DNA from 4 places in the Glaciecola sp. G7-5 genome. Region 1 is predicted to be linked to each of the others. Evidence: predicted binding sites of a transcription regulator. Region 1 holds the regulator's gene; each other region holds the start of a gene.
The links. The regulator FNR, encoded in region 1, switches genes on or off when oxygen is low (the NO sensors DNR and NnrR bind a similar motif). The targets are predictions, from matches to a motif close to TTGATCTAGATCAA.
Positions count from the first base shown of each region.

Region 2: the regulator FNR is predicted to act here: its motif matches at 4,945-4,958, upstream of AC0L6H_RS13180 (universal stress protein).
Region 3: the regulator FNR is predicted to act here: its motif matches at 3,705-3,718, upstream of AC0L6H_RS07220 (FeoA family protein).
Region 4: the regulator FNR is predicted to act here: its motif matches at 2,064-2,077, upstream of ccoG (cytochrome c oxidase accessory protein CcoG).

Region 1 is NZ_CM147892.1:3,646,111-3,654,418, reverse strand. Features, by position in the region: gene AC0L6H_RS16130 (heavy metal translocating P-type ATPase) at 1-789, shown strand, start outside; gene ccoS (cbb3-type cytochrome oxidase assembly protein CcoS) at 880-1,089, shown strand; gene AC0L6H_RS16120 (sulfite exporter TauE/SafE family protein) at 1,089-1,766, shown strand; gene fnr (fumarate/nitrate reduction transcriptional regulator Fnr) at 1,785-2,519, shown strand; gene ttcA (tRNA 2-thiocytidine(32) synthetase TtcA) at 2,596-3,492, shown strand; gene rssA (patatin-like phospholipase RssA) at 3,500-4,510, shown strand; gene AC0L6H_RS16100 (DUF2987 domain-containing protein) at 4,523-5,182, opposite strand; gene AC0L6H_RS16095 (glucosaminidase domain-containing protein) at 5,179-5,772, opposite strand; gene AC0L6H_RS16090 (hypothetical protein) at 5,736-5,960, opposite strand; gene AC0L6H_RS16085 (hypothetical protein) at 5,953-6,753, opposite strand; gene AC0L6H_RS16080 (LysE family translocator) at 6,825-7,454, opposite strand; gene AC0L6H_RS16075 (sulfurtransferase) at 7,444-8,308, opposite strand, start outside.
Region 2 is NZ_CM147892.1:2,987,106-2,995,413, reverse strand. Features, by position in the region: gene AC0L6H_RS13210 (endonuclease/exonuclease/phosphatase family protein) at 1-122, opposite strand, end outside; gene cls (cardiolipin synthase) at 195-1,649, opposite strand; gene AC0L6H_RS13200 (PGPGW domain-containing protein) at 1,699-2,166, shown strand; gene AC0L6H_RS13195 (hypothetical protein) at 2,262-2,525, opposite strand; gene AC0L6H_RS13190 (ATP-binding protein) at 2,689-4,167, shown strand; gene AC0L6H_RS13185 (response regulator) at 4,167-4,865, shown strand; gene AC0L6H_RS13180 (universal stress protein) at 5,044-5,478, shown strand; gene AC0L6H_RS13175 (YdcH family protein) at 5,594-5,845, shown strand; gene AC0L6H_RS13170 (ABCB family ABC transporter ATP-binding protein/permease) at 6,027-7,820, shown strand; gene AC0L6H_RS13165 (hypothetical protein) at 7,832-8,116, shown strand; gene AC0L6H_RS13160 (DUF3820 family protein) at 8,113-8,308, shown strand, end outside.
Region 3 is NZ_CM147892.1:1,665,959-1,674,266, reverse strand. Features, by position in the region: gene AC0L6H_RS07240 (response regulator) at 1-345, shown strand, start outside; gene AC0L6H_RS07235 (aldose epimerase family protein) at 373-594, shown strand; gene AC0L6H_RS07230 (ATP-grasp domain-containing protein) at 552-1,430, opposite strand; gene feoB (ferrous iron transporter B) at 1,511-3,328, opposite strand; gene AC0L6H_RS07220 (FeoA family protein) at 3,362-3,595, opposite strand; gene AC0L6H_RS07215 (response regulator) at 3,878-6,124, shown strand; gene AC0L6H_RS07210 (YkvA family protein) at 6,317-6,868, shown strand; gene AC0L6H_RS07205 (cysteine synthase A) at 7,099-8,169, opposite strand.
Region 4 is NZ_CM147892.1:4,776,253-4,784,560, forward strand. Features, by position in the region: gene AC0L6H_RS20980 (hypothetical protein) at 1-214, shown strand, start outside; gene AC0L6H_RS20985 (hypothetical protein) at 264-524, shown strand; gene AC0L6H_RS20990 (hypothetical protein) at 538-804, shown strand; gene AC0L6H_RS20995 (ISAs1 family transposase) at 1,173-1,493, shown strand; gene AC0L6H_RS21000 (hypothetical protein) at 1,506-1,874, shown strand; gene ccoG (cytochrome c oxidase accessory protein CcoG) at 2,147-3,583, shown strand; gene AC0L6H_RS21010 (serine/threonine protein kinase) at 3,576-4,562, shown strand; cobalamin riboswitch at 4,640-4,881, shown strand; gene AC0L6H_RS21015 (TonB-dependent receptor plug domain-containing protein) at 5,022-6,926, shown strand; gene AC0L6H_RS21020 (thiol:disulfide interchange protein DsbA/DsbL) at 7,100-7,726, shown strand; gene AC0L6H_RS21025 (tetratricopeptide repeat protein) at 7,798-8,308, opposite strand, start outside.

The DNA.
Region 1 (8,308 bases):
CACCCTATCGCAAAAGCGTTTGAACAATATATTCATCAGCGTGATGACCAAGCCTACAGTGCGACACATTTTAACTTAAGTGAATACGCCGTTAAAATAGGTGAAGGTATATCGGTAAAGCTTGACGATAAACAACTATTTTTGGGTAGCCAAGCCATGATACTGCCAATGATAAACGCTTTGAATTCTGCAAGTGCTATGAATCAAGTTGAGGGTGCGAATGTGTTACTAAGTACAAGTGACACCCTAATAGCCGCATTTTGGATTAGCGACACAGTACACAAAGACGCCTCTGGTATTGTCAGTCAATTAGGCAGTCATGAACTCACTATATTAAGTGGCGATACTCAAGTTAATGTCAACAAAGTTGCAGAGGAATTAAACATTTACAATGCTGTTGGGGATAGTACCCCTCAGGCAAAACTAAATTACATCGGCAAACTTCAGGCGAAAGAACGACGGGTTGTTATGCTGGGTGATGGTATCAATGATGCTCCCGTATTGGCAGCAGCTGACGTATCCATTGCGGTAGGCAACGCTTCAGACCTTGCTAAAAATGCGGCCGATATTGTATTACTAAATCCAAAATTACAATCAGTTGTTGACCTACTAGTCATGGCAAAGAGAACAAAGTCCAAAATAAAGCAAAATATTGCTTGGGCTTTAGCTTACAATTTTTTGGTTCTCCCTTTTGCAGTTGTTGGTTGGCTAACGCCATGGCAAGCGGCTTTAGGTATGTCGCTTAGTTCGATTGTTGTGGTATATAATTCAACACGTTTAATGCGCTAAGCTAGCCAAGTAGTAAATACACAAGGTATGATAAATAACATGCTTTTTATGTTATCCATCTACATAAAAAGTAACAACAAGGTATCAGTGATGAGTATCATTTATGTATTAATTCCTTTGGCGATAATAATTGTTGGTATCGCAATAGGCATCTTTTTTTGGGCAGTTAAATCAAATCAGTTTGATGATTTAGAAAGGCAAGGTTACAGCATACTGTTTGATGATGATATTAAACAAAATAAAGAAGCGAATAACCTACCAAATGAAGACAATACAACAGACAAAGAAAGCAAACAATAGTGTCTGAATTTAGTTACTTTTCGGCATTTCTTATTGGGCTCGCAGGTGGAGTCCACTGTATAGGCATGTGTGGACCAATAGCAAGCGCGTTTACCTTTGCCGTACCTAAAAACACGTCACACACGCCCTATATTCTGAGCTACAACGCTGGGCGTATTTTCTCATACACTATTGCTGGAGCACTCACGGGTTGGTTGGGTAGCCTTTTCTCATCGAGTGTGGTTACAGGCTTACTGATATTGCAAAGTTTAAGCATTATATTTTTATTACTACTTGCTCTTTATATCAGTGATATATACAAAGGTCTTATTTATTTCGAAAAGGCAGGTGCTAAGCTATGGAAGCATTTAGCCCCAATTGCGAAGCAATTAATCCCATTTAAAAGTCCTTGGTACACCATACTTTACGGAATGATTTGGGGCTGGTTACCGTGTGGTTTAGTCTACTCGGCACTTACATGGTCACTGGCCAGTGGCAGCCTAGTGCAAGGCGCATTGTTCATGCTTTGTTTTGGTTTAGGCACATTACCCGCTTTGGTTGCGAGCAGTTTAGGAGCTAGTTTCCTTATTCCGATATTGCAACACAAAGCGACGCGACTTACGATTGCCAGTTTATTGTTTTTATTTGCAATAATTTTGATTTTCGATTTGTTTCAAGGTATAACAAACTTGGAATAGCAAAACAGCAGAGAGCCCATGTCAAATAAAGAGTTATCAATACATTGTCAGAGTTGTACTTTCAGTCATTTGTGTCTTCCAGTGAGTTTAAATAAACATGAGTTAGATTCTCTCGATGATATTATTGAACGTAAACGCCCTCTGCAAAAGCATGATAAGTTGGTTAATGCGGGCGATAAGTTTCATTCTTTGTTTGCGGTACGTTCTGGTTCATTTAAGTCCTACATAAGTGACAAAAACGGCATTGAGCAAGTTACTGGTTTCCATTTCCCTGGCGATATTATCGGCTTTGATGCCTTGAAAGACGAAGTTCACCAAAGCTATACCCAAGCACTTGAAACAGCCATGGTATGCGAATTGCCTTATGAAACCTTAGAAGAAGTTTCGAGTAATTACCCTAAGTTACGTCAACAAATAATGCGTTTTATGAGTTCAGAAATTAAACATGATCATAATTTAATTATGTTATTGAGTAAGCGCAGCGCTGAAGAACGCTTATTGCATTTTATTAATCATTTATCGATGCGTTTTGATGAACGAGGCTACTCAGCCAAACAATTTAATCTGTCGATGACAAGAAACGAAATTGGCAATTATTTAGGCTTAACGGTAGAAACGATTTCTCGCTTGTTAACGCGCTTTCAAAAAGAAAACCTAATCCAAGTCGACGGTAAATTAATTAGCATTATTGATTTTGATGGAATAAAGCAACGTATTCCAGAAAATGATATTGCGTTTACCGCAGTAGGCTAAATATCCCCACATTGTGATGCAATAACGAATAAGCTTGCTGTATACTTAGCAGGTTTTTCGTTATTGTGAAGTGCTCATGTCAGCTAAACTCAAATCTACATACAATTTTAATAAGCTTCAAAAGCGTATTCGTCGCGAGACCGGTAAAGCAATCATTGACTTTAATATGATTGAAGACGGTGACAAGGTCATGGTCTGTTTATCGGGCGGCAAGGATAGTTACACGCTACTCGACGTATTAATGTATTTTAAACGCATCGCCCCTATCTCTTTTAGCATAGTAGCGGTCAATCTCGATCAAAAGCAACCTGGTTTTCCGCAGCACATTCTACCTGACTATTTAGATGGCTTAGGGATTGAATATAAGATTGTTGAAGAAGATACTTATTCAATCGTCAAAGACAAAATACCTGAAGGCAAAACCACGTGTTCACTGTGCTCTCGACTGCGCCGCGGTATTTTGTATCGTACAGCGAAAGAGTTGGAAGCAACGAAAATAGCATTAGGTCATCATCGTGATGACATGTTAGAAACCATGTTTTTAAATATGTTTTATGGTGGAAGATTAAAGTCAATGCCACCAAAACTGGTAAGTGACAATGGCGAGCATGTTGTTATTCGTCCCCTTGCCTATTGTACTGAAGCGGATATTCAAAAATACGCAGATACGCTTTGTTTTCCTATCATTCCTTGTAATCTTTGTGGATCGCAAGAAAATTTGCAACGCAAAAACATTAAGTTAATGTTGCAAGATTGGCAAAAACGCTTCCCAGGACGCATTGAATCTATGTTTAAAGCAATGCAAAATATTGTGCCTTCGCATATGTTAGATCAGACCTTGTTTGACTTTACAGACCTTAGTGTACAAACACGAATAAATGGTGAAGGCGACATCGCATTTGATACGCCTGAACTGCCTAAAGCAGAATCTCAAGATATTGACGATCTGGTTTCAATAATAGAATTAAAGTAGAGTAAACATGAAAATTGGCTTAGCGTTAGGCGCAGGAGCAGCAAGAGGTTGGGCGCACATTGGAATCATCAGAGCCCTAGAGGATTTAGGGGTTAAAATTGATGTCGTCGCCGGTTGTTCAATTGGTGCATATGTAGGCTCTGCATTCGCAAGCGGTAAATTAGATGAGTTAGAGGAATGGGCATATTCACTTACTGACTGGCAAGTGTTTGGCTTATTAGGACTGGGCTTTAGGCGAGGCGGTATTGCCAGCGGACAAAAAGTATTTACCAAGCACAAAGAAGAATTTTGCGCTCCTACATTTGAAGAGATGAAGTTACCATTCACAGCAGTGGCTACCGACTTGTATTCTGGCAAAGAGGTGGTGTTCAACAAAGGTGATATAAGCGATGCTATCCAAGCGTCATGTGCCATCCCAGCGTTATTTCCACCGATTGAGCATGCAGGTAGATGGTTGGTCGATGGCGCTGTAGTTAATCCCGTTCCGGTAAACCAATGTCGTCAGTTAGGTGCGGACTTTGTTATTGCCATCAATCTTAGTGCTGATTTCAGGCCACAGTTGATTGAAAATTTTGAACATGATCATGAGGTTAATCAACAAAAGACAGACCGCTTTTTGAGTAATGCTAGCGGTGGTTTTATGAAACAATGGTTTTCCCCTGACCCGAAACCAAATAAAAAACAAGCGCCAGGCATAGTCAGTGTAATGAGTAGTTCGCTAGAAATACTTCAAGCTAGAGTCACACGCTCGCGTTTAGGTGGCGATCCGCCGGATTTACTTATTGAGCCTCAATTAAGAGATGTCGGTTTGCTTGAATTCCACCGTGCTGAAGAAATGTCTAAAGAAGGACGAGATGCGGTGTATAGGCTTGCCGAACAAATTCAATATCAATTGAATATCAAAGTCAAAGACGAACTCGAGGAGCGCGGTGAAGACCCAGCAAACATTGCCCCAGGTGAACAACCCACTATAGCACCTGAGTTGGCGCCACAAAATAATGACAAAGGGACTAAATAGTCCCGTTAACTATTATTTTGTTGTTTTCGCTGTTATACGCATGGGCGCCTTAGGTAACTTAATCAACTTCAAGCTATCAATTTCATCTGCACTTATTGTTAAGCTTCCATTACTTATTTTCATGCCGTTGTCCAGATCGTGTTGCAACTCTTTATCAGCAAATTGAAAAGTTAAGCCACTGACCTTCGGCATCATAAATGACATGAAGCCGCCGACACTATCGAAAAATTCTGTATATTGCTGATATAACATTTGCAGTTCGTCACGATCATAGCTTTCATGCAGATATTCAGCTTTTGTTTCTAGCTGTACAGAAATATCACAAATGTTCGCCGCTTCTTTTAATTGCATGATGACGATAGCATCTGCAAGACGTAAGGCTTTTTCTGATGGTAATGTAAACCTATACTCGGGTGTAAGCTGTATAGGAATTTGCTGTTTTTGTGTGCTAATTCTAGCGCTTTGGATCTCACATAAGGTTTTACTGTGTATATTCATAAAACCAAAAGCAAATTGTAAAGCATTGGTATCGTCTGAATCCAATTTTCGCACATGGCTATAAAAGGTTTTATAAGCAACTTGGAGTTCTTCTGCGTATACATTGCTTGAAAGGCTTAAGGCCAAAGTTGACATTAACATTAAGCTAGCCATCTTTATTTGCATCATTTTCATGGATTGATCAGTTCCTGGTTGATTCGGATCATGTCCCGAAGTTCATCGACATATTCTTCTCCACGTTCAGAGTACTTAGTGAGTCCTTCTGCTAGAGAATATGCTGTAATTGGTTTTTGACTATTCCGGTATTTTTGACGAATAAGGCGCATATCTTTGTAGGCAGGATGACGATTTAAATTACGCATGTAGGAATACATCGCACTTGATAAATCGTCAAATTTCGCAACCTCATGTGCGGCACCATCATTACGTTGTCGAGGCACAAAACCACATCCCTTCTTAAAACACCACAATCCGAAAAAATTGTAACCTTTAGTGGCAAAGCGTGATGTCCCCCATGCTGATTCATTTGCTGTTTGGACCAACACGAGTTCTTTGGGAATGATGTCTATCTTACGAAAGAGTTCAGTATACATGGCATCAACTGACTGTTCTGTATCTACACGGTATTCCTCTATCAACCAATCCAATTCTTCTTGTTGATATTCTGACAAGCTTTCGCCAGCAAGTTGTTTAGCCTGCAGCCCCTGTAAAAATTGCCGTATAGTTCTTATGTACTCATTTTGCGCATCAACTGCGGGCGCCAAATAAGAGAAAAAAGCGCGTTTTTTTCTTTTACTTGATCGTATTCATTAAAATTGGGCACCGGTTCGCTAGCGTATTCCACGATAGGAATATCCTCTACAATACTTGGTTCTGGTTGCATAAAAAATATACCAAGAAGTAATATAATGACCGTCGCAAGCGCAATAGATATGATTTTAAACTTATGCATTAAATACGCCTCTATCTGTTGGGGAATTATTATCTTTTGCTGGCGCTATTTCGTCGCAGAAGAGGTCTTGATACAGAATGGCTTTCACATTGAAATAAAATGGCGCTATCCATAAATAAGCAAAACCCAGGCTAATAACAACGATCGCCAGCATACCTAAAAACAACAAAAACAGCTGCATCATCTTGCCAAGATATACGTTACTCATCTTGATGGAGTTCATAATCGCAGTGAGGGGCGACATCTTTTTATCGGCAATCAATGGGAGGGTGAAACTTGTGACTGCAAAAATATAAAAACCAGGAATAAATAATAAAGCAAAACCGAATTTAAAAAGTATATCAACGCAAATCGCCGCTAAAGCGACCGTCGGTAAAATTTTGTAGTATTGAAAAATACTAGTAATGGGCACAGAGCGTTTGCGCAAGGTCTCTATAGCGAGCATTGACACACCCGTCCACAAAGGTGCCAGTGCGAAGGCCATGCTAAGCTCTATCATTAGCTGTTGTGTAGGTGTTAACGGCGTATCAGGCGAAATAAGTAGAGATACGTCGTTGATCTCAAATGCATCAAGATAAAGCATGTATATCGTAAATGTGACGGCCCAAATGCAGGCAAGAGCGAGCACAAGTCGCCAATTATTTTTAGTCGATAAGTTATAAGCTCGTTTAAAAATTGATTTTATATCAAAGTCATAACTGCCATCAAAGCCTTTGAAATCAGCAGTTCGAATATTTTCATTCGGATTTGAACCAGGATCATCGTCAGGATCGGGTATATTGTTTTTTGGCATAACACTCATTCAACAAGGCGTAATTGGATAATTACAGAGCAGTGATTATAGCAAACTTATATGCTAACAGGCTATGACCAAAGGAGCATTATTGCCATAGCGATCAGTACCATACCCATTACCCGGTCGAACCAATGTCCATGGGTTTGGTACGCGTAACGTATTTTGGGGTAGTTGCTAATATATGACAGAAAACAAAACCATGCCATCGTAGAGAGCGCAAAGTATGCACCATAAAACATTTTACTTTCAATACTCGCTTGGGCGGGAATATAGCCGGTAAACAGGGCGAGGAAAAACAAGGTCGCTTTAGGATTAAGGCCGTTTGTTAAAAAACCTAGACCAAAAGCCTTGTACCAAGTTGAGGCTGTGTCGACTTGATTGTCGCTAATTTGGCTTTGAGGCGCTTTAGCTTTGCTTTTTAGGGCAGAATAGCCAATCCACAAAAAGTATGCAGCTGCTACATACAGCAAGGTCTTATAAAGCCAAGGCGTTGTCGCGATTACTAAACTTACGCCTAAAATAGAATAAACAACGTGTAATAATATACCCACGCCAATTCCAACACTAGTCCACAAGGCCGGCTTTAAGCCTTTTTGCAACGATTGTTTTAATACAACCGCAAAGTCAGGGCCAGGGCTAGCAACGGCGACTAAATGCATAAGTGCAACCGTAAGCCAAACACCATAATCAAGGTTCATTTTGTGATGTCTCTATAGGAAAGTGAGTACAAGCGCCCCACTCTGACCAAGAACCGTCATAAACCTTTAGATTGTGATGACCTAATAAATCAGCTGCTTGGGCTAATATACATGCGGTAACACCACTACCACAACTGAATATTATGGGCTTTTCAGGGAAGTCACTGAGAGCACGAGCAAGTGCCGCTTTCGACAAAAAACGACCATACTCGTCCTGCAGACTCGAATAATGTACGTTGACAGAGCCAGGTATGTGCCCTGCTCTTAATTCGGGCTTTGCTTCAGCTTCAGAGCCCATAAAGCGCTTGTTGCTTCTAGCATCCACTAGCAAAGAAGTTTGCGTTGCAATATTGTCTAAAACGTAATTAGCATCAACAAACTCAAAATTTTGATTAGGGCTTACCTTATAACAAGGTGAATGATTTGCTTTAGGCTGCGCCAGTGAATTACTGGTTGGCAGAGCGGCCTGTAAATACGCTGGCAATCCCCCGTCTAAGATCTTAACGTGCTTATGTCCCATGGCCTTGAACATAAACCACACTCTAGATGCGCAGAAATTTCCAAAATCATCGTAAATAACAAGCGTATCTGAATTTTCGATACCCAATGAATCACATTCTTGGCTAAATTGTGTATGACTACACATGGTGTTCGAGATTGGACTAGTCGCATCAGCAAACTGGGTTTGGAAGTCGAAACCGATAGCGTTTGGAATGAAGCTGTTGGGATGTCTAAGACTAATTTCTGGGAGCTTTGCAGGCCCATTGTGGGCGTTTTTGTAAAGCACTTTAAGAATTTTAAAAGGTGACGTCTTAACATTGTCTTGCCAATCTTTGAATTCGCTTACAGAGATT
Region 2 (8,308 bases), 660 kb from region 1:
CCTACTCTTTTGCACTTAAACACATTCCACAACAATATTTCGATATTTGGACCTAAGCTAGTTTGTGACGAACAGCCCATAATCTTGAGTGATTCTACTGCGCTGTATCTGTTTTTAAGCATAAAGCTTGATACCTTTTAATACGCCTATGGAAGTGGTTGCACAGCGACAATTGAGCAAACTATGCGAGTTAATCATAGGTACGGTGAAAACAAACGAAATAGATTATTTCGAATCTTATATATCATGGGGATTTTACTCAGATCACGAGCAAGGACCATATCTGCATTTTGTCGTTTGTGTTCGAAAAACTCACTCAACTGATGGTTTAAAGACTTATCAAAGCACTCCAAATTAATCTCGAAATTAAATTCTAGGCTTCTAGCATCCCAATTACTTGAGCCTATAAAAGACCAAATATCATCAATCACCATCATTTTACTGTGGTCAAAAGGCCGTTCATTTTTATATATCTTGATACCATGCTCGATGATGCGTTGAAAGTTTGCCTGCATTACCCAATCCACAAAAAGTACATTACTGCGCTTAGGAATAATAATTTCCACACTAACGCCACGAAGAGCGGCCGCATGTAGCGAAGTCATTAGGGTTTGATCCGGTATGAAATATGGCGTCATTATTTTCACGCTTGTTTGAGCGCAAGCCAAGGCATTTATGAGTGTCCAACGTATCTTGTTATGATCTTCATCAGGCCCATCTTCAATAACTCTGGCAACTACCTTGCTTTGCGCCACTTGTTTATCTGTTTGTGTTACATAATTTGGGTAATGAATTAGCTCACCTGTAGCAAAAAACCAATCCTCCATAAATACTTGGATTATTTGATCTATGACCGGGCCGGTGACCTTAAAGTGGATATCATCTATCGGATTTTTTGCCGAAGCAACCAAGTTGTTTTTACTAATATTCATGCCGCCTACAAAGGCAACTTGGCTGTCTACACAGAGTATTTTACGGTGGTTACGCAAATTAATAAAACGAAGGCTACTAAGTGAAATCGCGGGCAAAAAACGTGCTGTATTGATGCCATGTTTTTTCAATGCTCTATCTGACTTTCTCCAGCTATAGCTGATCCCAATACCGTCAAGCAAAACCTTAATCTGAACGCCGCGTTTATGGGCATCAACTAAAGCATTTACAAATTCACGTCCAAGAGAATCATATTCAAAGATATAGCTAGACAATAAGACATAATCCCTTGCGCTTCGGATTGCATCAATCATTGCTGGGTAGGCCTTATCACCATTGATTAGGGGCTCGACTTCATTTGCAGTAAGGTAATTTAAGGGATGAATAGCATAGCCAGCATGCATTGCACGTTGCCATTGACTAGGGAACTGATGCAACTTGTGATGCACCTGTTGTGGCAAAAGATCTTTTTTAATTGTCTGAGGGTAGATTCGTTGTGCCGAACGTTTAATTCGGTTTATCCCAAAAAACCAATAAAATAAGCTACCCAACACTGGTGAAAATACGACTAAACCAATCCAAGCAAGTGAGGTTCTTTCATTTTCTTTGAACAGCAGGATGTGTAATGATGCGACTATGGACAAGCCAGTGTGCAAAACGAGAATGATGCTTATCCAGTAGAGATAAATCCAGTCAAATATTGCGTTATATATTTGCATTGCACCTCCTTTTGGACAGTTTATATTAAATAGATGACGGAAACTAAACGTGCTGAGTGAATATTACAACAACATTGCGAATTATTTAAGCGAGACGCTAGGCACGACCGTTATTCTTGTCATTGTGGTAAGCACAAGTCTTTTATCACTCGCCTACCTCATACTCATGGGCTACGTTATTGCGAGAATGGAAAGCACCTACTTTATACGAAAAGACAAAACAGACGCAAAACAAAAAGTGGTGCACCCTAATCCTGAACGAAGGCTTATGCGAACTGGTTTTACCCTTGCTGTTGAGCTAGTAAAAGTGATTATTGGTCTTTGTTTATTAATCGCAGGAATAATAATGCTGGTTTTGCCTGGCCAAGGCATTATTACCATACTGATAGGTTTGAGCTTGCTCCCTTTCCCCGGTAAAGACAAGTTAGTCAGCAAATTACTATCTAAAAAATCGGTGCGGGCAAGTTTAAATTGGCTTCGCACTAAGGCAAAGAAAGATCCATTTATTTTTGATTGAGACAACACAATTAGGCCAGCGTCAATAAGTTGAGCTGACCTAGATAAAAACCCTAGCCATTAACATGCAATGTTATAGCTTTGGTTTAACGCTTGTTACTGCTGCTCACGCTGAGGATGGTCTTCAGGCATTGCTACCATTACTTCCTGCATCAATACACAAGTGCCTGTCACTTCATGTCCATGCGGCGTTGTAAAAGTCACCTGCTCTCCTTCGCTCTTATCAGCGCATGCCTCAATGGCTTCTTTAGGCGGCCCTCTGCGGTCGCCTTGTTTAGAGTTAGCAAGAAGCGTATTGCTCAACAATAAGTTTGTGGCGACTAAACTTACTAAAATTAGGGATGTTTTTTTAACGTTCATAGTATATGTTCTCCAAATCAGTTCTCACAGACTATCTGTGACCTTTTAACTGTAGGAGAAAGTTAACATCAAAAAGTAGAGGAAATGTGCAGATTTGAAGGATTCTAAGTGTATTCGCTTCTTATCGCTAGTCTCTTTGAATCGCTCTGGCTATACTTAGTTCATGAAATTATCTACGAAACTTTTTTTGACCTTACTAGCCTTAACCGCTGCAATGTTGTTATTGGCGATGGGCTTAGCACGTTATAGCTTCCAACAAGGCTTTCTTGAATTTATCAGTGGCATGGAAAACGCACGTTTGCAAAGCATATCTCAACAACTCGTTGAACAATACGAAAGCAATGATCAGCAATGGACATGGTTACAAGAGCAAGGTTTAGACAGTCTTGCTCAAGCAGGTATAGCAAGTAGTCGCCCGCGGCCCAGACCTGACGACTTTCCTAAAACTCGAAAACCGCCGAAAGGTCAGAACCCGATGGACGGTTCGCAGGGACCTCGTCGTGGCAGGCCAACAGAGCCACCACCGCCAAATATGCGCCAAAGACCAAGTTTTGCTAGTGGGCCCGCAACCGCAGTATTTGACCAAAACGGCAGCTTTATTTCAGGCACTGATAAAAGTGATATTGAACGTGCATTATTTGTGGTCCCACTTTACAGCAATAATCGTAAAATTGGCGAGTTACGCAGTTGGCCTACTGTTGAAGGTAGTTCAGAATTAAGTGGCTTATTTGCACGTCAACAATTTTGGTCAAGTATCAGCATAGTTATTTTTTGTGTGCTATTAGCAGGCGCGCTTTCTTGGTTGCTCGCGCGGAAATTACTTGTCCCTATCCATCAATTAAGAAACGCAATTGCAAGCCTTAATGCGGGGAAATATGGCCAAGAAATTAATTCATCACGCAAAGATGAATTAGGCACCTTAATGGCAAATGTAGATAGTTTGAGTCAAACCTTGGATAAAAATCGCAGCGCTAAAAATAGAATGTTTGCCGATATATCTCACGAACTACGCACACCGTTAACCGTGCTCTCTGGTGAAATAGATTTGCTAAAAGCGGGTATTCGCCCCTTTAATAACGAGAATCTACTATCTCTAGAACAAGAGTCCAATAGGCTATGTCATTTAGTCGATGATTTGTATCAGTTGTCATTGTCAGATTTAGGTGGCCTGAAATACACTTTCGTCAGGCATAACTTTTCAGACTGTTTGCTCAAAAACGTTGATGCCTTTATTCAGCGCGCTTTGCAGCAAGGGATTGAATTACAGACCAAGATAGCGCCCAATATATACTTTTCTTTTGACGAAAAGCGCATGGAACAACTCATTTCTAATTTACTGATGAATGCGATTTCCTATACCGATTCGCCTGGTATTATTGAAGTTAAGCTAATAGCTGATGACTCAAGCATTATACTTTCAGTCAGCGATAGTGCACCTAGTGTTAGTATAGACCAATGCGAACGCTTGTTTGATCCTCTATACAGAATGGATGCTGCGCGCACACGCAGAGAATCAGGTGCGGGCTTAGGTTTAGCTATCGCTAAGAATATTACGACCGCCCACCATGGCACTATAGAAGCATCACCTTCAAGCTTAGGTGGTTTATGTATGTTACTTACTTTTCCTAAAACGAGCACCTAATGAACGTAGACAAACAACACATTCTTATTGTCGAAGATGAACCCAAAATTGCCAGTGTATTAGCTGAATTTTTGCAAGCCGATGGGTTTGCTACCACTATTATGCATGATGGCCTGCATGTGGTTGAGACGGTAAAGAAACAAGATTTTGACCTGCTAATTTTGGACATAATGCTCCCACATAAAGACGGCTTAACGATATGCAAAGAAATACGTGCTTTTAGCGAATTACCCGTATTGATGTTAACCGCGCGCATTGATGAAATAGACCGCTTAATGGGCCTAGGTTTTGGCGCCGATGACTATGTTTGTAAGCCTTTTTCTTCGCGCGAAGTAGTTGCAAGAGTACAAGCAATTTTGAGGCGTAGCAAAAACCAAAATGTAGCAAGCCAACAAAGCCAAGATATACTTTCATACAAAAATATTAGTATAGATATGGCGCGCCATGTGTGTAGTGTCAATGACACAAAAATAGAGTTAACACCGGTCGAATTTAAATTATTACAAACCTTGATTTCTAAACCGGGCTTTGTGCACTCTCGCGACAAACTAATGACAAGATGTTACGACGATTCCCGCATCGTCAGCACGCGCACAATTGATAGCCATATGAAAAATTTACGCCACAAACTTGCCAGCGATGAACAAACAGGCAGTCTGCTTCACTCGATTTATGGCGTCGGCTATAAAATAGAATAATAAGGTTCACCATACATCCTCGATTTTTGCACCTTTACTGCACATTTGATTGCTACTCAGGTTAAATATCAGTTGGAGCTTGACCCATATCAATGACTTTTCTAGCATTGTTGCTATTATATAACTGTGTTCAATCAATCCCATGTTTATGTAGTCTTGGTAATACGGAGTATTTGCTATGAGTAACTATAAAAATATCGTTGTTGCAATAGATATCAACGCCGAGCATGAAAGCGTAATTAAAAAGGCATTATCTGTTTGTGACTCACCTGAAAACTTAAGGCTTGCCTACGTTACCTTGCCAACATTATATATTCAGCCTTATTTTTACGGCATCGATTACGCCGACATCGATGATTCAGGCAGAATTGAAGAAGCCAGAAAGCAACTTGAAAGTATCGCTAATAAATTTGGTATAAGCCAAGATAAGGTTCACTTGAAAGCTGGGTCTGCGGCAGATGAAATAAAGCAATACGCTGACAGTGTAGACGCAGATTTAATTGTAATTGGTACGCATGGTCGCAGTGGCATCAAACTGTTACTAGGCTCTACTGCTAACGCAGTTTTACACGGTGCGAAACAAGATGTTCTCGCAGTTAGAGTTTACGAGTAACACTAGTTTCTAAACAGCTGTTAGTAGGGTCCGAGTACAAAGCAAAACGGTTTGTTCGGCCTCTATTAATTTAAAAAAAATAAAACACATCACACCCACAAAGGAATTAAGCATTATGCAAATTGAAAAACATACTCTGTTAAATGAGTTTCCTGATCACCACCACACAATTAGACATTTAAAGATGAACGATGCGCATTTTAGCAAGTTGTTCGATAACTACCATGAAGTCGAAGGCGAAGTACATAAGCTCGAACAAGACAACTCACCCGTAGAAGATGAGTACCTCGAAACCTTAAAAAAACAGCGCTTAAAACTCAAAGATGAGTTATTCGCTATGATCAAAAAAACCGAAGACGCTATTTAGTTATACGCTCGCGCCGTCACTATTACTTAGCTAATAGTGACGGTCTAAAACAAAACACCTCAATCACTCACTAATATTGCAAACCCGACTAATATATTTGCCTTCAAACTAAGGCCATATCATGTATATTAGACCCATCTCGTTTGTAAACTTCGTTGTATTTATTGTATAGGCATATTAAGTGCGTTCACCTCGTTTTCCTGTTAATGAAGAAGCTAGTTTTAACTGGCGTGTCTTAAAAAAACTTTGGCCTTTCTTAATCGAGTTTAAAGCTAGAGTTATGTTGGCAATTAGTTGCTTGATTGGCGCTAAACTTGCCAGCGTTGCCTTGCCGTTTATCCTTAAACATATTGTCGACAACCTCAATATAGAGAGCACTAGCGAAACGCTTTTGGCCGTTGTGCTTTCGCTTATTGTTGCTTACGGCGCACTGCGCTTAGCAAATGTGCTATTTGGTGAAATACGCGATACCTTGTTTGGCCGCGTGACCGAGCGTGCAATGCGCCGCATCGGTTTAAAAGTATTTAACCACCTGCACAGACTCGATTTAAACTTTCATTTGTCACGCCAAACAGGCGGATTGTCTCGAGATATAGAACGCGGTACCAGCGGCGTTAGCTTTTTAATGCGTTTTATGGTCTTTAATATTGTCCCCACCCTGCTTGAAATATCGATGGTGGTCGCGGTGCTTTTTTATAACTACGGGTTTACGTTTGCGCTTGTTATTGTGCTCGCGGTTGTCAGTTATGTGACCTTTTCAGTAAAAGCAACTGATTGGCGCACCAAGTATGTTAAAGAGCTTAATCTAGCTGACAACAATTCTTCTACCCGCGCAGTCGATAGCCTGCTTAATTTTGAGACAGTAAAATATTTCAACAATGAAAAATACGAAGCTGACCGTTACGATGTTGGTTTAGCAAACTGGGAAAACGCGCGGCGCAAAAATCGACTTTCTTTATTTGCCTTAAATGGTGGCCAAGCTTTCATTATTGCGATTGCAATGACGAGCATGCTTGCGCTTGCCTCTATCGAAGTAAGTAAAGGAAACATGACCATTGGGGATTTTGTATTGGTTAATGCCTTTACGATGCAAATATTCATGCCTCTTAATTTCTTAGGTTTTGTATACCGAGAAATAAGAGGGTCGCTCACAAATATAGAAAACCTATTCACCTTGTTAGAACAAACACCCCTTATTGTTGATTCAAAAGATGCCAATACTTTGGTCGTCAGCAAAGGAGAAATTCGCTTTGAACATGTAAACTTTCGCTATCATGAAAAGCGCGCAATAATTAACGATCTATCGTTTACTATAAAAGCAGGCACCAAGGTTGCCGTTGTGGGTGAAAGTGGTGCCGGTAAATCGACCTTAGTGAAGCTACTTTTTCGTTTTTATGACCCCAGCGAAGGTGCGATTTATATTGATGATCAAAAAATCAGTGACGTCACCCAAGATTCGTTGCGTAAACATATTGGGATTGTTCCCCAAGATACAGTGCTATTTAACGATACCTTGTATGAAAATATAAAATATGGACGCCCAGAAGCAAGCGAAGAGGAAATTGCCCAAGCTATTAAACTGGCGCATTTAGATGAATTTATCTCTCGATTGCCCGACAAAGAACAAACTCAAGTTGGTGAGCGCGGGCTAAAACTCAGTGGCGGCGAAAAACAACGCGTTTCTATCGCGCGTACTATACTTAAACGGCCACCCATAATGGTTTTTGATGAAGCCACATCATCTTTAGATTCGCAGTCAGAACAAGCCATTTTGCGGGCCTTACAAGAAATATCGAAGGGCCATACAAGTTTTGTAGTTGCCCATCGGCTTTCAACCATTATGGATGCTGATATCATTATAGTAATGTCTGAAGGTAATATCGTTGAGCAAGGCAATCATGAAGACTTATTGGCAAAAGAAGGCTTGTATAGCCGTTTATGGAATGCCCAACAACAAAAACCAAAACAACAATAAAGAGGAAGAACATGCTATTTGTATTGACCATGCTACCGAGTTTTTTACTCGCGATTATTTTCGCCCTTAATTCACAAATGAATAAATTAAAGTACGCTTGGCTAGTTTTAGTCGTGTTTCCCTTTGTGGTTATTTTTTGCATACTCAATATACTACTGCCAGCACCAGCAGCAACTGCAGACGCGCCTGCGACTGGATTCTTGTATATAGTGATAGGTTTCCCAACGTCCGCCATATCGCTTACGATTTATCTTCTAATGACAGCCAGCAAGCGCAAAAAACCAGCCGACAAATGAGCATCGATAACCGTTTAATCAACCCAACCAACGACAATCAAGCATATTTGATTGAAACGGTTAACACAGCAATGCCTTTTGGAAAATACAAAGGTAGTAAACTGCTTCACCTACCCGAACCCTATTTAGTCTGGTTTCATAAAAAAGGCTTTCCAAAAGGCAAATTAGGCGAACAACTCGCCTTGATGTACG
Region 3 (8,308 bases), 2.0 Mb from region 1:
GAAGATGATGTAATTAGCCAGCAACTTACTTTGAGAATTTTAAAATCTCTCAATATTAATACCGAGATTGCGGTGTCTGGCAGAAGAGCACTTGCTAGCTTAAATAGCATAAAATACGATTTGGTATTAATGGATGTGAATCTACCTGACACTAACGGCATCTATATAGTTGCACAAACCAGAGGTGAAGACCATCTCAATCATGACACGCCCATTATTATGCTTACCGGAAATAAGCAGAAAGAGACTGTCGCAAATGCTGTAAAAAATGGTGCCAAAGGTTATATAGTAAAGCCAATTAGGAAAAGTACTATCCAACAGCTATTAGATAAACACGTTGGATAACAAGCTTCCGCTAAGGATAAGTAAAAAATATATTTTGGCGCTATTATAGGTCGCTTCTCAAATCGTATCGCCAATATTAAGTTTGCCCTAAATGCTACTGAATATTCCCTTGCTAAAAACGACGGCGACAATCATTTGCATGGGGGTATTCAAGGTTTTGACAAAAAAGTGGGGGTAGTAACCCCATTTGTTAGCGAAAACAGTGACTACTTACTTTCTTTTGATTTTGCACGCTGCACAATTGCTTGAGCAAAGCGTTTTGGAGACTCCTCATCCATATTGAAATACAAAGAAGGCTCAATTAACTCAACTTCAATGATAGCAAATCCTGCTTTTGTTTCGAGCATATCTATACGTGCATACAAAGCATCCTCTGGGAGCGCTTGTAGGGTTTTTTGCGCAAGTGTGAGCATGGCGTCACTAGGTTCAACACTTTTTAATTGTCCCCCATGTTCCTCTTGTACTCGAAAATCTCCAGTGGCAGGGAGTTTGTTAATGCTATGGCTGTATTCACCCGCAAAATAAAACAACGAAAATTCACCTTTCTCCACTATGTTTTTTTCAAAAGCTTGCACCATAATTTCACGATTTTCTAATTCGTTTTTAATGTTTTGTTGCTTAAACAAAAAGTCTTCTTCGGTCAATCTATAGGTGAAATCAGCATTGGCGCTAACCAATGGCTTAATAATGATTTCATTCGTAGCAAAGTGACTAAAGCAAGCTAGTATAGCTTTGCTGTCAAATCCGTTAAGCCAAACCGTGGGTAATATTGCGACACCTTTGTCAGCTAAATCTCGCAAATATGATTTAGATACATTCCATTGCATTAATGACAAGGGGTTTTCTAATACCGCTTTGGAGTTATCGATTTTTGCAAGTGTTTGCATGAATGAGTCGCAAAATGCTTGGTAATCCCAAGTACTTCTGACGACCACTACGTCATACTGATTATAGTCGACCGTTTTATCATGCCAAGAAACATCAGTTGTTTGCCAGTCTAGTTCAGCTAAATAAGGCTTTACTAAGTCATCATAAATAAAGAATTCTTCTAAATTATCGGTAGTTAAAAATGCACAACGACCCATTCAGGTTCCTTGAAAGGAAATAAGTTAGTTATATAGACTAAGTGAAAAATGTACTTGGGTCGAGGAGAAAACAAGTAAAATTAAGTAAGGATCCAATAAGCAATTGAGCCAAGAACATATGCCAAAAGCCCATAGCCTACAAAAACGCCCCATGAATAGCGATTCTTAGCTGTTTCGCCTTTGAGGGTGGCGACTGTTGCGACACATTGCAAAGCAATAACATAAAAAACCAGTAACGCAACGCCCGATGCTAAAGAAAAACCATCAGCTTGCATTTGTTCGGCCAAGCCGATGATGTTCTCGTCAGCATTCTCTATGCTAAACAGTGTACCTAACACACCCACAAAGACTTCTCGCGCTAAAAACGAAACTAAGATGGCAACGCCGTAGCGCCAATCAACACCGAGGGGCGCAAAAATAGGCTCTAAAAATTGCCCCATTGCAGCTAAATACGAAGCATTTAAATCGCCGTTACTTGGAAAATAACCTAAGACCCAAATGACAACCGATACGGTAAAAATGATAGGTCCCGCTCGACGCACAAATTGTTGAGCGCTGTTCATTGTTTTATAGAACAAAGGCCGCCAATGAGGTAAACGATATGAAGGTAATTCTAAGATAAAGGGTAATTCGTTTTGCTGGTCGGTCTTTTCAAGCCACGTATTTAAGAGCTTACTGACCAATAGAGCCGTTAATATGCCACCAAAATACAGTAAAAAGAAAACCGCCCCTTGTAGATTAACCCATCCATTTAAATAGCTCACTTTTGGTACAAGTACTGCAACCAATAGCGCGTATACAGGTAATCGGGCTGAGCAAGACATCAATGGTACGGTAACCATCGTAATTAAACGTTTTCTTGGTGACTCAATAGTACGAGCAGCCAAAATCGCGGGAATAGCGCAGGCATGCCCTGACAAATAGGGAATAAAACTGCGGCCAGACAATCCAAATACGCTTAAGGGCTTATGACATATAAGAGCTGCTCGCGCCAAATAACCACTGTCTTCTAACAAGCCGATGATAAGCGTCAACACCATAATTTGAGGTACAAAAACCAAAAATGCACCAACGCCACCAAAAATCGCATCATTAACAAAATCGTTGAACATACCTTGGGGCAATATCGCTGAAACTTTAGCTCCAGTCCAACTTATTGCGGTTTCAATACCATCCATCAACGGCACTGACCATGTAAAAATACTCTGGAATAAGAAAAACATGATAATTAAGAATACGAGGCCACCGGCAATATTATTGAGTAAAAAGGCGTCGAGTCTATTTTGTTGTTTAAGGGCGATATCTTGCGAAATACCATGTTCTTTAGCGAGGGTCTTAGCAAAACTTATAAATTCACTTTGCTCAACACTTAGCTCCCCAACTTTTGCATTTTGCGGGTTGCTAGCATGATCTTTCAGAGCTTCGGTAAACTCAGCAACACCTATCAATGTTTTTGCCGACACCGCGTACACTGGTGAACCTAGTTGCTCGCTGAGCTTTTGAACATTGATGCTATGTCCAAAGCGGCTAAGTTGATCAATCATATTTAGTGCAAAAATGACCGCTTTATCGTGAGCTTTAGCCAACTGCTGCACTTGTAAGGCAAATACCAGCGAGCGCTCTAATTTAGTCGCATCGAGGTTACAAATAATAAGTGAAGTAGATTCATGCTCCATAGCAACATGGAGTTGATTGATAGCAATGGTTTCATCAGTAGAAATGCTAGAAAGCGAATAGGTACCAGGAAAATCCACCAGCTCAAACTCGCCAAAGCGCCCTGTTTTGAGTTCAACGGTGACACCAGGGAAGTTTGCGACTTTTTGTTTTAAACCCGTTAATTGGTTGAACAACAAGCTTTTGCCTGAATTTGGCTTACCCACTAGTATGATGCGCTGCATGTTAATGACTACTTTTTGTGAATCTAGGCTTATTTATGAGTGAGTATTTACGCTAATATTTTGCGCTAAATGGCGGTCAAGTGAATACACGCAGTCTTGAATTTGAACTACAAGCGGACCATTAAAAGGGCTGCGTTTTATACATTTAAGAGGCTCGCCTGGCACAAAACCCATTTCATTCAAGCGCGTTTTTATAGGCCCTGTTAGGTTCTCGTCAAGCTTAAATAGTATGGCACTGGTTTTTTTTGGCATTTCCCATAGGGTCATCTGTATCTACCTGTTGTTACAAAGCGCTGTTTGTGAATGATAATAGTAATGGTTCTCATTAGGTAAATAAAGGTAAATTTGTTCCTTGCTCGATGCTTGTGGCATTTATATGATCCAAATCAATAGAGATTGCCAAGCCATATTGCGTTTATAGATCTTATTAAACGCCTCTGTCCGCCGATAAAACTAAAACAACTATTTTCATCGAGTGCATAACTAATGTATGTTAGGCATGATTAAACAGCTAATTAAGATAAAAAATACATATATAACAGGTGCATAGTGGAATTTTCAGAAACCATTAACACTATAGGCATTACCACTTACTCCCTCGTATTTTGCCTATTAATATGGTTATCAAACCTGCACAAATCAAAATATGCAGCTACTTTTTGGTGTTTGGCGGTTTTAACGGTTTTAGCTGGCCGAATATTCTTATCATTTCCTGTCGATTGGTTTCCTCAACAATACAAGCTAACAATTTACGCGACACTTTTAAACCTAGAAAAACTGTGCCTAATTCTTGGTTTCTATAAAGTATTCGATAAACCCTTCACGGCAAAAATAATACGACGCTTGCTTACTTTCTTTGGTTTGGCCATCGTTGGTATTGTATTTTTGAATCATGTTCTATCTAGCGCAAATCTATTTGCAATATGGTTTGCACTATCGCAAACATGCGCTTTGACTTTTATAGCCTGGCTAATTCACAAACATGCGTCTGCATGGTTTGGTCGAGTTAAAATCATACTCCCCTTTATTTTGGGCGCTTACGCATTATTTTGGCTCTCATTTCCTTACGCCCTAACAAATGATACCTACCTCTCTGTTGGTTTTATAATTGGTAATTGTTTGAATATGTTGAATTACGTATACCTAGCTTATGTGCTTCTTCTACAATTTAAATCACAATTGTTGCACGCTGAAGTTAGCGCCCGGAACCTCGCGCATGAGGCACTACAAGCCAATAAGGCTAAAAGCGAATTTTTAGCAAACATGAGTCATGAAATCAGAACACCAATGAACGGTATTATCTCTATGCTGGGCTTACTGAAAGACTCGACTTTGAGTGAAAAACAAAAATATCAGGCAGATATCGCTTATAAGTCGGGTGAAAATCTAGTTACGCTTATTAGTGACATACTTGATTTTTCAAAGATAGAAGCTGGAAAAGTTGAGCTAGACAAAGTGCAATGCAACCTAATAGAGCTATTTGAATATGCCGTTGGTTTAATGCAAAACACGATAAGTAAAAGCGATGTTGAACTTATTCTCGATACAACCGAGGTTGAATTCACTTTAGCGACTACCGACCCATATCGTCTAAAACAAGTGCTAGACAATTTAATTAACAACGCGGTTAAATTTACACACGAGGGTGAGATAGTAGTAACGTTAAGTACGGTGATTGAAAAAGGACAATACTATTGTCGCTTTTCAGTAAAAGACACAGGCATAGGTATTGAAACATCTAAATTAGACCAAATTTTTAATTCCTTTGAACAAGCAGATTCTTCCACCACCAGAAGCTATGGAGGCACAGGTCTGGGCCTAACAATTTCAAAAAGTTTGAGCACTTTGCTTGGTGGCGAAATATCAGTTAGAAGCGAAATAGGTAAAGGAAGCTGTTTTACGGTAACTATTCCGATTGAAAAATATGGTAGTAAATACCTTAACACTTCTCCCAAGCGAGAGCAGAAATTAAGAATTTTAGTTATCGATAGTAATCTTACTAGGCGCAATGTCACGTGTCGCCAGCTAACTAAATGGGGCTATATAGTGGCGGGCGTTAGTTCTGCACAAGACGCCCTAAAAACACTAGGGAGTGGCGATGGTCAATTTCAGATAGCAATACTAGAATTTGAACTTGAATGCATGAATGGTGGGCAATTTGCAAGATTGCTTCGCGCTAAACCCCAGTATAAAAACATGAAGTTAATCTTACTGACAAGTGAGCTAAATATTGAGACTTCAGATTCAATTACTCAGTCAAATTTCTCACACATTTTATCAAAACCTTTGCTTCCGTCTCAGCTTTTACAAGCAATAAATAGCAAAGACATTTGTGAATCAAACCATCCCTTAATATTTAGTGATGACGACGTTTCAACTAAAGTGTGGCAAAAAAATCATTTACTGTTAGTAGAAGACACCGAATTAAATAGGGTTATCGTCAACCAATTGTTAACGAGTATAGGTATGACCTGCGAAGTAGCAATTGATGGTGCTGATGCAATATCAAAACTAAAACAGGCTGCAGAGAAGAACGAGGCTTTTACCCATGTACTTATGGATTGCCAAATGCCAATACTAGATGGTTATGAAGCGACAAAACAAATCAGAGAAGGGGTTGCGGGCATGCAAAATAAGAACATTGTAATTATTGCGCTGACAGCAAATGCAATGCCTCGTGATAAAGATAAGTGCCTTCATGCAGGAATGGACGACTATTTAGCAAAACCGATAAACGCGCAATCACTTGAGAATATTCTCGATAAGTGGATAAACTTTGCTTCGAGTAATAGCTAAGAATACTCGACATAAATAATTAAATAAGCTCAATCCGTAAGCGCGTTATTGTATTTTTAAAGATGCTTTTCAGATGTTTACCCCTTTGCGACTTTACTCGGCTGAGATTACTGTATATGCTTTCCTCAGTGTAAATAAACACCACTATTTTTGGTTTTTAATTCTATAATTATAATTTCAGAAGGAATCGATATGTCTATTCAAATTAGTTTGGAACTCAGCGAAGACGATTTAACGCACTTTCGCGACCTGATGCGCACTGCTATTGAAAGCGCTAAAAAGCTTCCAGAGTCAGAAGTCATCGCTAAAGCAAGTGCTTTGTGTGCAGAAATGGAAAGCGCGAATGTTCCTGATTTTGTCAAAAGCAGACTGAGCTCTTTAGAGCGCCTGATTAGAGCGTTGCAAGATGATGAATGGCAAATACCTGATGATGAAAAAACCGAAATATTGACTTCTTTAGCCTATTTTAGTGAACCCCACGATTTAGTCCCAGACAACATCCCAGGCCTTGGCTATTTAGATGATGCAATTATGATTGAACTTGTCATTCAAGACATGTCACTTGATTTAGAAGCTTATGAAGCATTTTGTAGTTTTAGATCAACTGAAGAAAATCGCCGCGGCGCAGAAGCCAACGTAAACCGTGAGAGCTGGTTAGAAGCCGGTCGTGGTGAATGTCGCTCACGCTTACGCCGTAACAAAGCGAAATCAGGCAGACGTCGCTTATTTTCACGTGTGATGTAAGAAACGACAAGACTGGGCAGTTTAGTGTGCAAAAAATAACATGTACATTAAACTGCTGCAGATTGACACAGAACTAACAAAAGTGAAATTCAAGTTCTGCTTGATGCGCGCAGACAAAACAGTAGCTAGAAAGAATGGCTGACTTGATCAAAAACAATGACAGCGATGGGTTTACGAGATTTATCCAACAAACTATTAAGCAATGCGCTAGTTTTACGAGCTGATTAAGCTCAACTCGGTATGGTGAAGTAGTCACTTGAATCATGATAGCTTTGTACTAAATCGGGAACATGTAAACTATCGGTTTGAATACCTTTGGTTTCCAAAAAGTCTTCATTCCATAGTTTCGAGTATGAGCGCTCTGCCAAATCGCATGAAAAAGTGACAATGCGGCTACCTTTAGGCATTTTGGTAGCGGCATACACAGCACCTGCAACGTTTAACGACGAACTCGACCCTAAGATTATGCCATCGTGGTCGCGAACGTAGCGCGATATTGCGACTAAGTCTTTGTCGGGTAAATTAACAGAACGGTGCAAACGAGCCGCTTTGAAGTTTTCTACAAGACGCATTATTGCAATACCTTCGGTGAATGACCCCCCTCCATTTGCAACATAACTACCGGTTTTTAAATAGTTGTGGATGCCAGAACCATCGGGATCGATGAGCCAATTTAGTATATTTGGATTTTTCTCACTAAGAAATTTAGAATTTCCCGCTATTGTTCCCCCTGTTCCGCAGACAGATACTAGAGCGTCGATGTTTCCTTGTGTTTGTTGCCAGATTTCTGGCCCCGTATTCTGGTAATGCGCTTTATAGTTGCTTGTATTCTCAAACTGATCGGCCCACCAATAACCTTCGTTCTCCTGCGCTATTCGCTTAGCGGTGTGGTAAAAATGATTTTGATTTGCAAAAGGGCAAGGGTCTACTAGTTTTAAGATGGCACCATGCAATTCTATTAATCGTTCTTTCTCTGGTGTTTGGCCTTTAGGCATTACAACAATTAATTTATAGCCTAATGCCTTCGCCACTAGGGCCAAACCAATACCAGTGTTACCTGCAGTGCCTTCAACAATAGTCATGCCTGGCTTTAAATGGCCTTTTTCAATGGCATCGGTCACCATTTGCAGTGCTGCACGGTCTTTTATACTACCGCCTGGATTTTGATGTTCACATTTAACTAAAATTTCACTACCTGTAAGCGCCGATAATGAAGCTATTTTTAATAGGTCAGTGTTGCCTATTTGTTCGCTTACTTTGTTAAAAATCTTTGTTTCAATTTGAGAATTTTCAGGATTCATCAACGACTACCCTTGTATGTTTGTTATTGAGTATTTGACCTAATGATCAGCCATCACCTTGCGACTGATGAACCCGACAGATAGTTATTTATATAACTAATTAAGAACATCCGCTAGGGCACATGCCTATATTTCATAT
Region 4 (8,308 bases), 1.1 Mb from region 1:
CGTCACTGTTCGTGGTGATGTTAGTAAAAGGCTCCTTACTGTCGAAAAGGCTGGAAAAGAAATCGCTCGCTTTATCTACGTGTTAGATAGTTCAAAAATATTCCTGGACGACCCGACACCATTTATTGGTGATGAGGATTTTGATTTCGGGCTGTTTGTATCTAATATTTCAATTAGTGATAAACGGAAAAGAGTTCTTCTTGGCTTGGACTGATTAGTTTGATGTTACAAAGGGAATACTGAATAAAGGAGATAGGATTAAGATGATCGTTGGCGACATAGGGAAAATTAATGCAAAAAATGCTGATGACGCTCTGAAACAGGTTAATCGAATAGTTGATAGAGTAGAAGATGCGCATAGCGGCGTTAAAAAAGCTGCAAATCCTGGGAAGGCTTTTGATGGCAGAATGTATGGTCCTCGGAGTGATAGTGTGATAAGGCATTCGGATGGAAGTATCACGGCAAAAATTAATAAGGGTACTCTTCAAATATCAGCCGATGGGAAAGTGACACTATCAAGATAAGGTGATTTAAATCATGCAAGTAAATGAGTTTAAAAATAAGGTAGAAAACCTTTTTGATTCGAAAAGTCTTGAGTTCACATTCTACAAAGGCGATGAAGATGGGCAATGGTATTCTGTCGAATTAAACGTTGGATTGTTTGAGGTCTATATAGCCTCTGATTGTGAAATTGGAATAAATTTACCTTCTGAAAATGGCAGTATCAGTTTTGGTGGCTGTGATGAAGCGTATGATGATTTGAATATTGCTTTAGAGAGAATTAAGGCCGTCATTGGTGGCTAGGTGTCCCGCCTGCTGTAGCGTACGATTTTGATGATATGGGCAACCTACGTAAACCACTTGTATGACGTGTTTTTTAAACACCCATAATATAGATTGTATCCGTCAACGTATATCCGTGTTTTCATTCATCATTATCCTAAAATGAAAAAACCGACTTTCGTCGGCTTTTTCTCCCTACTTTCAGGGGACGCAATGCCACGCGTGAAAATAGGGTCAGTTGTTACAACGAAGTGTAGCTAACTATACTCATACGAGTCAAGCGATAACACTATTTGCTTTGCTAATCAGCCAGGGCAAGTTCATTATAAATTGAACTAAACGTGTAGTTGAGGATCAGATCGTCAAACAATTAAGAAGGTTTGTCGAGTATGAAAAATACATTTATTGAACATTTTTCTGAAATTGAAGATCCTAGAATAGAACGTTGCAAACGACATCAGTTAAAAGAAGTTCTCTTCTTGTCGGTCAGCGCGGTTCATACTGGTGCTGAAGGTTGGGAGGATATAGAGCAATTTGGTTGCATTAAGCTGGACTGGTTAAGGCAATATTTAACTTTTGAAAATGGTATCCCAAAGCATTACACGATTGTACGCGTGTTAAGGCGGATTGAGCCCGATGCCATACAAAAATGCTTTATTAACTGGTTACAAGACATTGCTTGTGATGCAAAAAATAAACTAATTTTCTAAGGGAGATTGGGAATGAAAAATATATTGTGGATCTTTTATTTTATTATTATTTTGTATCTCCCTGTTGAGAAGCTCGTTCACCTTTACGCGACTTTTATGGTGTCAGATTTGGTAGCGTTTATCGCTTACTTAGGCTTTCTTTTAACTGGATTAGTTTGTGTCTTTCAGCCAATGTCAATTAAAAAATCTATTCTAGGTATTTTGATGTCTGTTCTTTTTTCTACTCAGCTTGGCATCCTGAATATGGTCTATTTTTTTGGAGAAGAGTTTTGGTACTACGGCATCTCGTTTGCGTTGTCCCTGCTATTAGCTTCACCCTTGTTAGTCAAATGCACATTTTTTGCAATAAAAGAAATAAAATCACCAAAACACCCATCATAAATGTTGAAGCCAAGGGGGCAACGCCGATGGCATGCGTTATAAAAAAACGAAAACCCTAGGCGGCTCTACTACTGTGATCTACTATGCAAGAAAAGGCTTTGTGTAGCGTACCTTTTTAGCATCATTGATTGTTTGGGAAAAAAGTATCAGAACATTTAATCTTAAAATGGCTGCGGAAGATCGGCTTTATTGATCTCAGTTAACTTTTATCGTTTCGATTTTGTTATACTAGAAAAAATGATTTAGTAGCGCCAGAAACAGGTTTACAGGGCATGACTGACAAAATTAACGTTAAAGACATTACGCCAACCAAAATAGAAAAATCGGCGGTTAAAATAACCAAACCAACTTATTCTGCGCGTAACCGTATATATGTGCGCTCAGTCAAAGGTGCCTTTGAAAATTTTAGACGTATTTTTGGTATTATCTTTTTAGGTATGTTTGCGCTAGCTCCTTGGATACAATACCAAGGCCAACAAGCAATTTTGTTTGACTTAGCCGAGCAACGCTTCAATATTTTCGGCCTTACCTTATGGCCACAAGATTTAACCATCGTCGCCTACATTCTAATCGTGTCGGCTTTCGCTCTGTTTTTTATCACCACTTTTGCGGGTCGTGTTTGGTGTGGCTTTATGTGCCCCCAAACCACGTGGACGTGGATTTACATATGGTTTGAAGAAAAATTTGAAGGGGCGCGCAATAAGCGCATTAAACTAGACCAACGAAAAATGGACGTCGACAAGTTTTTACGTAAAGCTGCGAAGCATATCGCATGGGTGTCAGTCGCTTTACTCACGTCACTTACTTTCGTTGGCTATTTTATGCCGGTAAACGAACTGTTTATTGGTTTTTTCACTTTTGACGTCGGCTTTTGGGTCGCATTTTGGGTTATTTTCTTTACCGTATGTACCTATGGAAATGCCGGCTACATGCGCGAAGTCATGTGTACTCACATGTGTCCTTATGCTCGTTTCCAATCAGCGATGTTCGACAAAGATACCTTTACCGTTTCATATAATGCGAGTCGCGGCGAACAACGCGGCCCTCGTTCTCGTAAGTTAAGCCAAGAAGAAGCCCACGATAAAGGCTTAGGCGATTGTGTCGATTGCAACTTATGCGTGCAGGTTTGCCCCACCGGCATCGATATACGTAATGGCTTGCAATATGAGTGTATCAACTGCGGCGCATGTGTAGATGCATGTAATGGCATAATGGATAAAATGGGCTATGACAAAGGCTTAATAAGCTTTACTTCTGAGCATCAATTAGCGGGTGGTGTAACAAAGATTGTGCGCTCCAAGCTTGTTGGCTATGCTGTGGTGTTGCTAGTCATGACCAGCTTATTAGTATTTGATATCGCCTCAAGAGTTCCCTTAGAAGTCGATATTATACGTGATCGTAATTCCTTAGATCGCGAGACAAACGAAGGCCTCATTGAAAATGTCTACACACTTAAAATTCTAAATAAGAGTCAAATTGAGCAAACCTATGACGTAGAGGTTCTTGGTCTAACTGATCCGAAATATATTGGCGATAACAGTATTACCGTTATTGGCGGTGGTGTTTATACCTTGCCTATCAGTATTGCGGTAGATCCATCTAACCTTGAAGAAGGCACCCAAAAGATTTACTTTAAAGTAACAACGTCAGTTAATGGTGACATCGTAGAAGTGGAAGAACCAAGCACATTTATCTTTACCGGTGTCTGATTTCACCTTTGAAGGACTCACCCCCTCGCTCATTTTAGATGCGATTGAAAGCCTTGGGATATATGTAAGCTCAGGGCTGCTTGCTTTAAATAGTTACGAAAACCGTGTTTATCAATTTAACACTGAAGAGCACGGGCGCATGGTTGCAAAATTCTATCGGCCACAGCGCTGGACTAACGAACAAATACGTGAAGAGCATGATTTTTCGTTTGAATTACACTCTCATGAACTGCCAATTGTCGCGCCGCTTAAATTTAATAACGAAAGTCTTCATAGCTATGATGGCTATCGATTTGCCCTATTTCCGTCGGTGGGTGGCAGGCAATTTGAAGTCGACAACCTAGACCAACTTGAATGGATGGGCCGACTTATTGGTCGTATTCATGCAACGAGTGCTAAAAAACCCTTTAAACATCGCTTTAGTATTAACGTCGCTGAGTTTTTACATGAGCCCAGTAATGCATTAAAACACAGCGAACTAGTCCCACATCATCTTCATACGCCTTTTTTTACGATTTTAGACCTCGTATGCGACTTGGCCGAGAGTAAATATGAAGCCGTCGCAGGTAACGTTCGGCATATACGCCTTCACGGCGATTGTCATCCTGGCAATATTTTGTGGCGTGACGGCCCAATGTTCGTAGATTTAGATGATTGCCGTTCAGGGCCTGCAATTCAAGACTTATGGATGATGCTGGCCGGTGATACAGCACAACAACAAATACAACTAGATACTTTAATAGAAGCGTACGAAGAGTTTAACGAATTCAATACCCAAGAACTCGCGTTAATCGAGCCTTTACGTGCTATGCGTATGGTTCATTATATGGCGTGGCTATCTAAGCGTTGGCAAGACCCAGCATTCCCGCGCGCCTTTCCTTGGTTTGGCGAAGACAAATATTGGGAAAACCAAATACTCTCGCTTAAAGAGCAAATGTCAGCATTACAGCAACCTGCAATCCGCTTGCCTTCATACTAATTGTGCCTTTTTTATGCAGGTGAGCTCTATTAGCTATCTTATAATCATAAGTACTAGCACTTTTTTCTAATCTCGTTATAGTAGCGCCCGAGTTAGGTGCCAAAGCGAGATACATATCTACGCTTTTGTTAAACGGGAAACAGGTTTAATACCTGTGCTGCCCCCGCAACGGTAAGCAATTCATCTGCTAAGCAGATGAGCTTAACATTTACGTCGATGTCAATTAGTCATCGATGTGTCATCCACTGTGACATGTTCATGGGAAGGAATTGTTAAGTACATTGTGAGCCCGGATACCGGCCTAACTCCATAGCATACAAGCATGAGTTCTTGGCCGCGCCACTTACCCCACCTTGGTATGTAAGCTGTTTTAGAAAACAGCCAGCCAGTAAAGGTATTAACAACATTTTACCTTTACTTTATATGTTGTACTCGGGCGGAGTACCTACAAGGAATATTATGAAGCATAAAACAAATTTGGCTATAGCAGCGCTGCTTAGCTTATCAATCTGTGCGCACGCACAACAAAACACTCCTAAAATTGAAACTATCACCATTGAAGGAACCCATGCGCCAATTGCAATAGGTCAAATAGCGGGGTCAGTTACTGTTATAGACGAAAGTCAAATAAAAGCATCAGGAGCGCTCACGCTAAGTGAACTGCTACGCACTGTTGCTGGTGTGAATTTAGGCCAAAGCGGCGGTAGTGGCAGTTTAAGTGAAATACGCTTTAGAGGGACTGAGAGCAATCACGTAATGGTATTGGTAGACGGCGTTCAAATAAACGACGGTGGTCAAGCTGGTTTAACCGATTTTTCACATTTATTGCTCGCGAATATTGAACGTATAGAGGTGCTTCGCGGCCCGCAGAGTGCAATTTGGGGGTCAAATGCGATTGCCGGAATTATTAGCATTAGCACAAAACAAGCTACTAGCCAGCAAATCCAAGGGAATGCAAGTATTGCTTATGGAAACAAAGGTACAAAGACAATCAGTGCCAGCGTGTCACAACAACGCGAAAAATTAGGTTTTAGTCTAAATGCCTCAAGTTATAAAACCGATGGTGAGAACATTAGTCGCCAGGGTGATGAAAAAGACGGATATCAAAACACTAGCCTAAGCGGCGGTATTCATTACGATATTGATAGCTTCAACCGCATAAAGTTGCAAGCCCGATTAGTTGATTATAAAAGCGATGCTGATGGCTATGATTTTAGCACAGGACTCGTTGGTGATAGCGACGCTCAAGCAAAAGGAAAACATACGTCTTTAGGTATCAATTGGCATTTTGCACCCGTTAAAGCGGGTAAAAAAGATGGTATTTACTCACAGTTATTAAGCCTGCAGTACTCAAAACAAGAGACCGATAATTTCAGTAACCAGCAGTTTGAACGTTCATCGACAGGTGAAAAATTACGCGTGTTGTGGTCAAATCGTTTTGAGTTTAGCAATCACAAGTGGTTAAACATAGGCCTTGAAGGGGTTAATGAAGATTTTAGCCAACAAGGACCAAGCACTGCGAGCCTTATCAATCAACAAGAATCCAATGATACGTGGGCAATTGTAAGTGACGGGCTATACGCCCTTACTAAACAACTTACACTTAGCGCAAGCTACCGGCACGACAACAACGATATTTTCGCGGATGCAAGTAGTTATAGGGTGGGCGCAAGTTTCGATATATATAAAGATTGGCGGATTTTTGTGTCTCAAGGTAAGGCTATCAAAAACCCAAGTTTTGTAGAACGCTTTGGTTACTTTCCTAATTCGTTTGTAGGTAACCCTAATCTTCAGCCTGAACAACAAAAAAGTAGCGAAATCGGCATAGAAGGTGCTTTTGACTTATTTACCTTACAAATAAATTGGTTTGACGCGAGCCTGAAAAATGAAATCTTAGGCTTTGTTTTTCTTCCCGACAGCGGTCAATTTACGGCCCAAAACGCAAGCTCACAAAGCAGCAGAGAAGGCATAGAACTTAGCCTTTCAGGTAACTATGCTAAGCTCCAATGGCAACTGCAATACAGCTATGTAGATGCTTCAGAAGGCGACAGTATTGAGTTAAGACGCGCTAGGCACACCGGGTCACTTAATACGAGCTATCAGATTAACCCATCACACCAAGTCTATATACAGGCCGATTATAGTGGCACAAAATTTGATAATTACTTCCCCCCTTCTCAGGCCGGACAAGTGGTTAGTTTGCCTGCTTATTTCTTGCTAAGTGCAAATTACCAATACCGTTATGATGAAAGCATTGATGTGAATGTACGCGTGTCGAATGCTTTAAATAACGCATATGAAGATGTGTTTGGCTACAATACCGACGGACAAAGAATACTTGCTAGTATAAATTACAGCTGGTAGGCGACGCAGAATCATAAATCTCGGCACTTGCATAGTTTTACAGCAAGTGCCCGATAAATCTGAGCACTTGCAGTGACCAAAGTGTGTGGTATTCTTGCCCGCAGAATAAAATGAACTGAACTTGTGACGCTTTACGTAGTCAACAACAAACCTTATTAATGTAGGAAATAAGCATGAAAAAAATCTTAGCAGGGCTTGTATTAGGCCTTATGGTATCTTTACAAGCTAGCGCTCAAGTAGAATTATGGCAAGAGGGCAAGCACTTTGAGGTCATCAGCGAAACAGCCTCTAAAAAGCCTGTGGTAAAAGAATATTTTTCATTCTGGTGTCCAGCGTGTTTCCAATACGAACCACTCGTTGCTCAGTTTAAAGCAAATTTGCCAGAGGGAACCAAATTCACCAAAGTACATGTTAACTTCATGGGGTTTGCAAGTCGTGATACCCAAGATGCCGTAACCAAGGCCATGATGGTAGGTCGTGCCATGAAAGATGAGCTAAAGTACAATACTGCGATATTTAACTATATTCATAGACAACGTGCTGTGATCAGTAGTTTCGATGATGTACGTCGTGTTTTTGTCGTAAATGGCGCTGACGCTGAGCAGTTTGATAAACTTGCGCAAAGTTTTAGCATTAATAGTTTGGTAAAACGTAACAACAAAAACATAGACGATTTTAGACAGTTTCTTGGTGGAGTACCTACTTTTATAGTAAATGATAAGTATAAAGTGAAGTTCACCAACGATATGTCTACCGACGATATGGTTAATTTAGTTGTGTGGTTAACAAAACAAAGATAACTAGAAGCATTATCAGGGCAGTGACAAGGTGCAATGAAAATCTCGCATCTTAGCGCTGCCCTTTTTTGTTCTTACTCCCCTTTTGGTACTATCCATTCAGGTTTTGCTTGCTCGAGTTGTAAGTTGATTTCTTGTTTTGTTTGCTCTCTAAGCCCCTGCATACGCTTTTGCCTAAGTTGAAATTCTGAGGACTGTTTAATGTCATCATAAATGGGGTTCACGAACGGTAAGATATAGCCTAAATCAAGTATCCTATCAATCCAAACATAACTTCGTTCATACTGACCACGCAGTACCGAAAACAAAACACGCTGTTCTAATTCACGACTATTGGAAATTGTTTCTGGACGTTCATCGGCAAAGTAATCATTCAGCAAGCCTAGTGCTTGTTGATTATCCACACCCAAGGCTTTTTGCGTCTGCGCAAGGGCAATAATATATGTTGCCGTACTGATGTCATTGATTGGTCTATCTAGTAACTTGTAAGCATCAATATACGCGCTAACAATTTGATTGGTTTTTTCGTAATCTCGCAAATGGTATAAAAACCACGCGAGTTCGGTCATCTCTTTGACTTTGGGT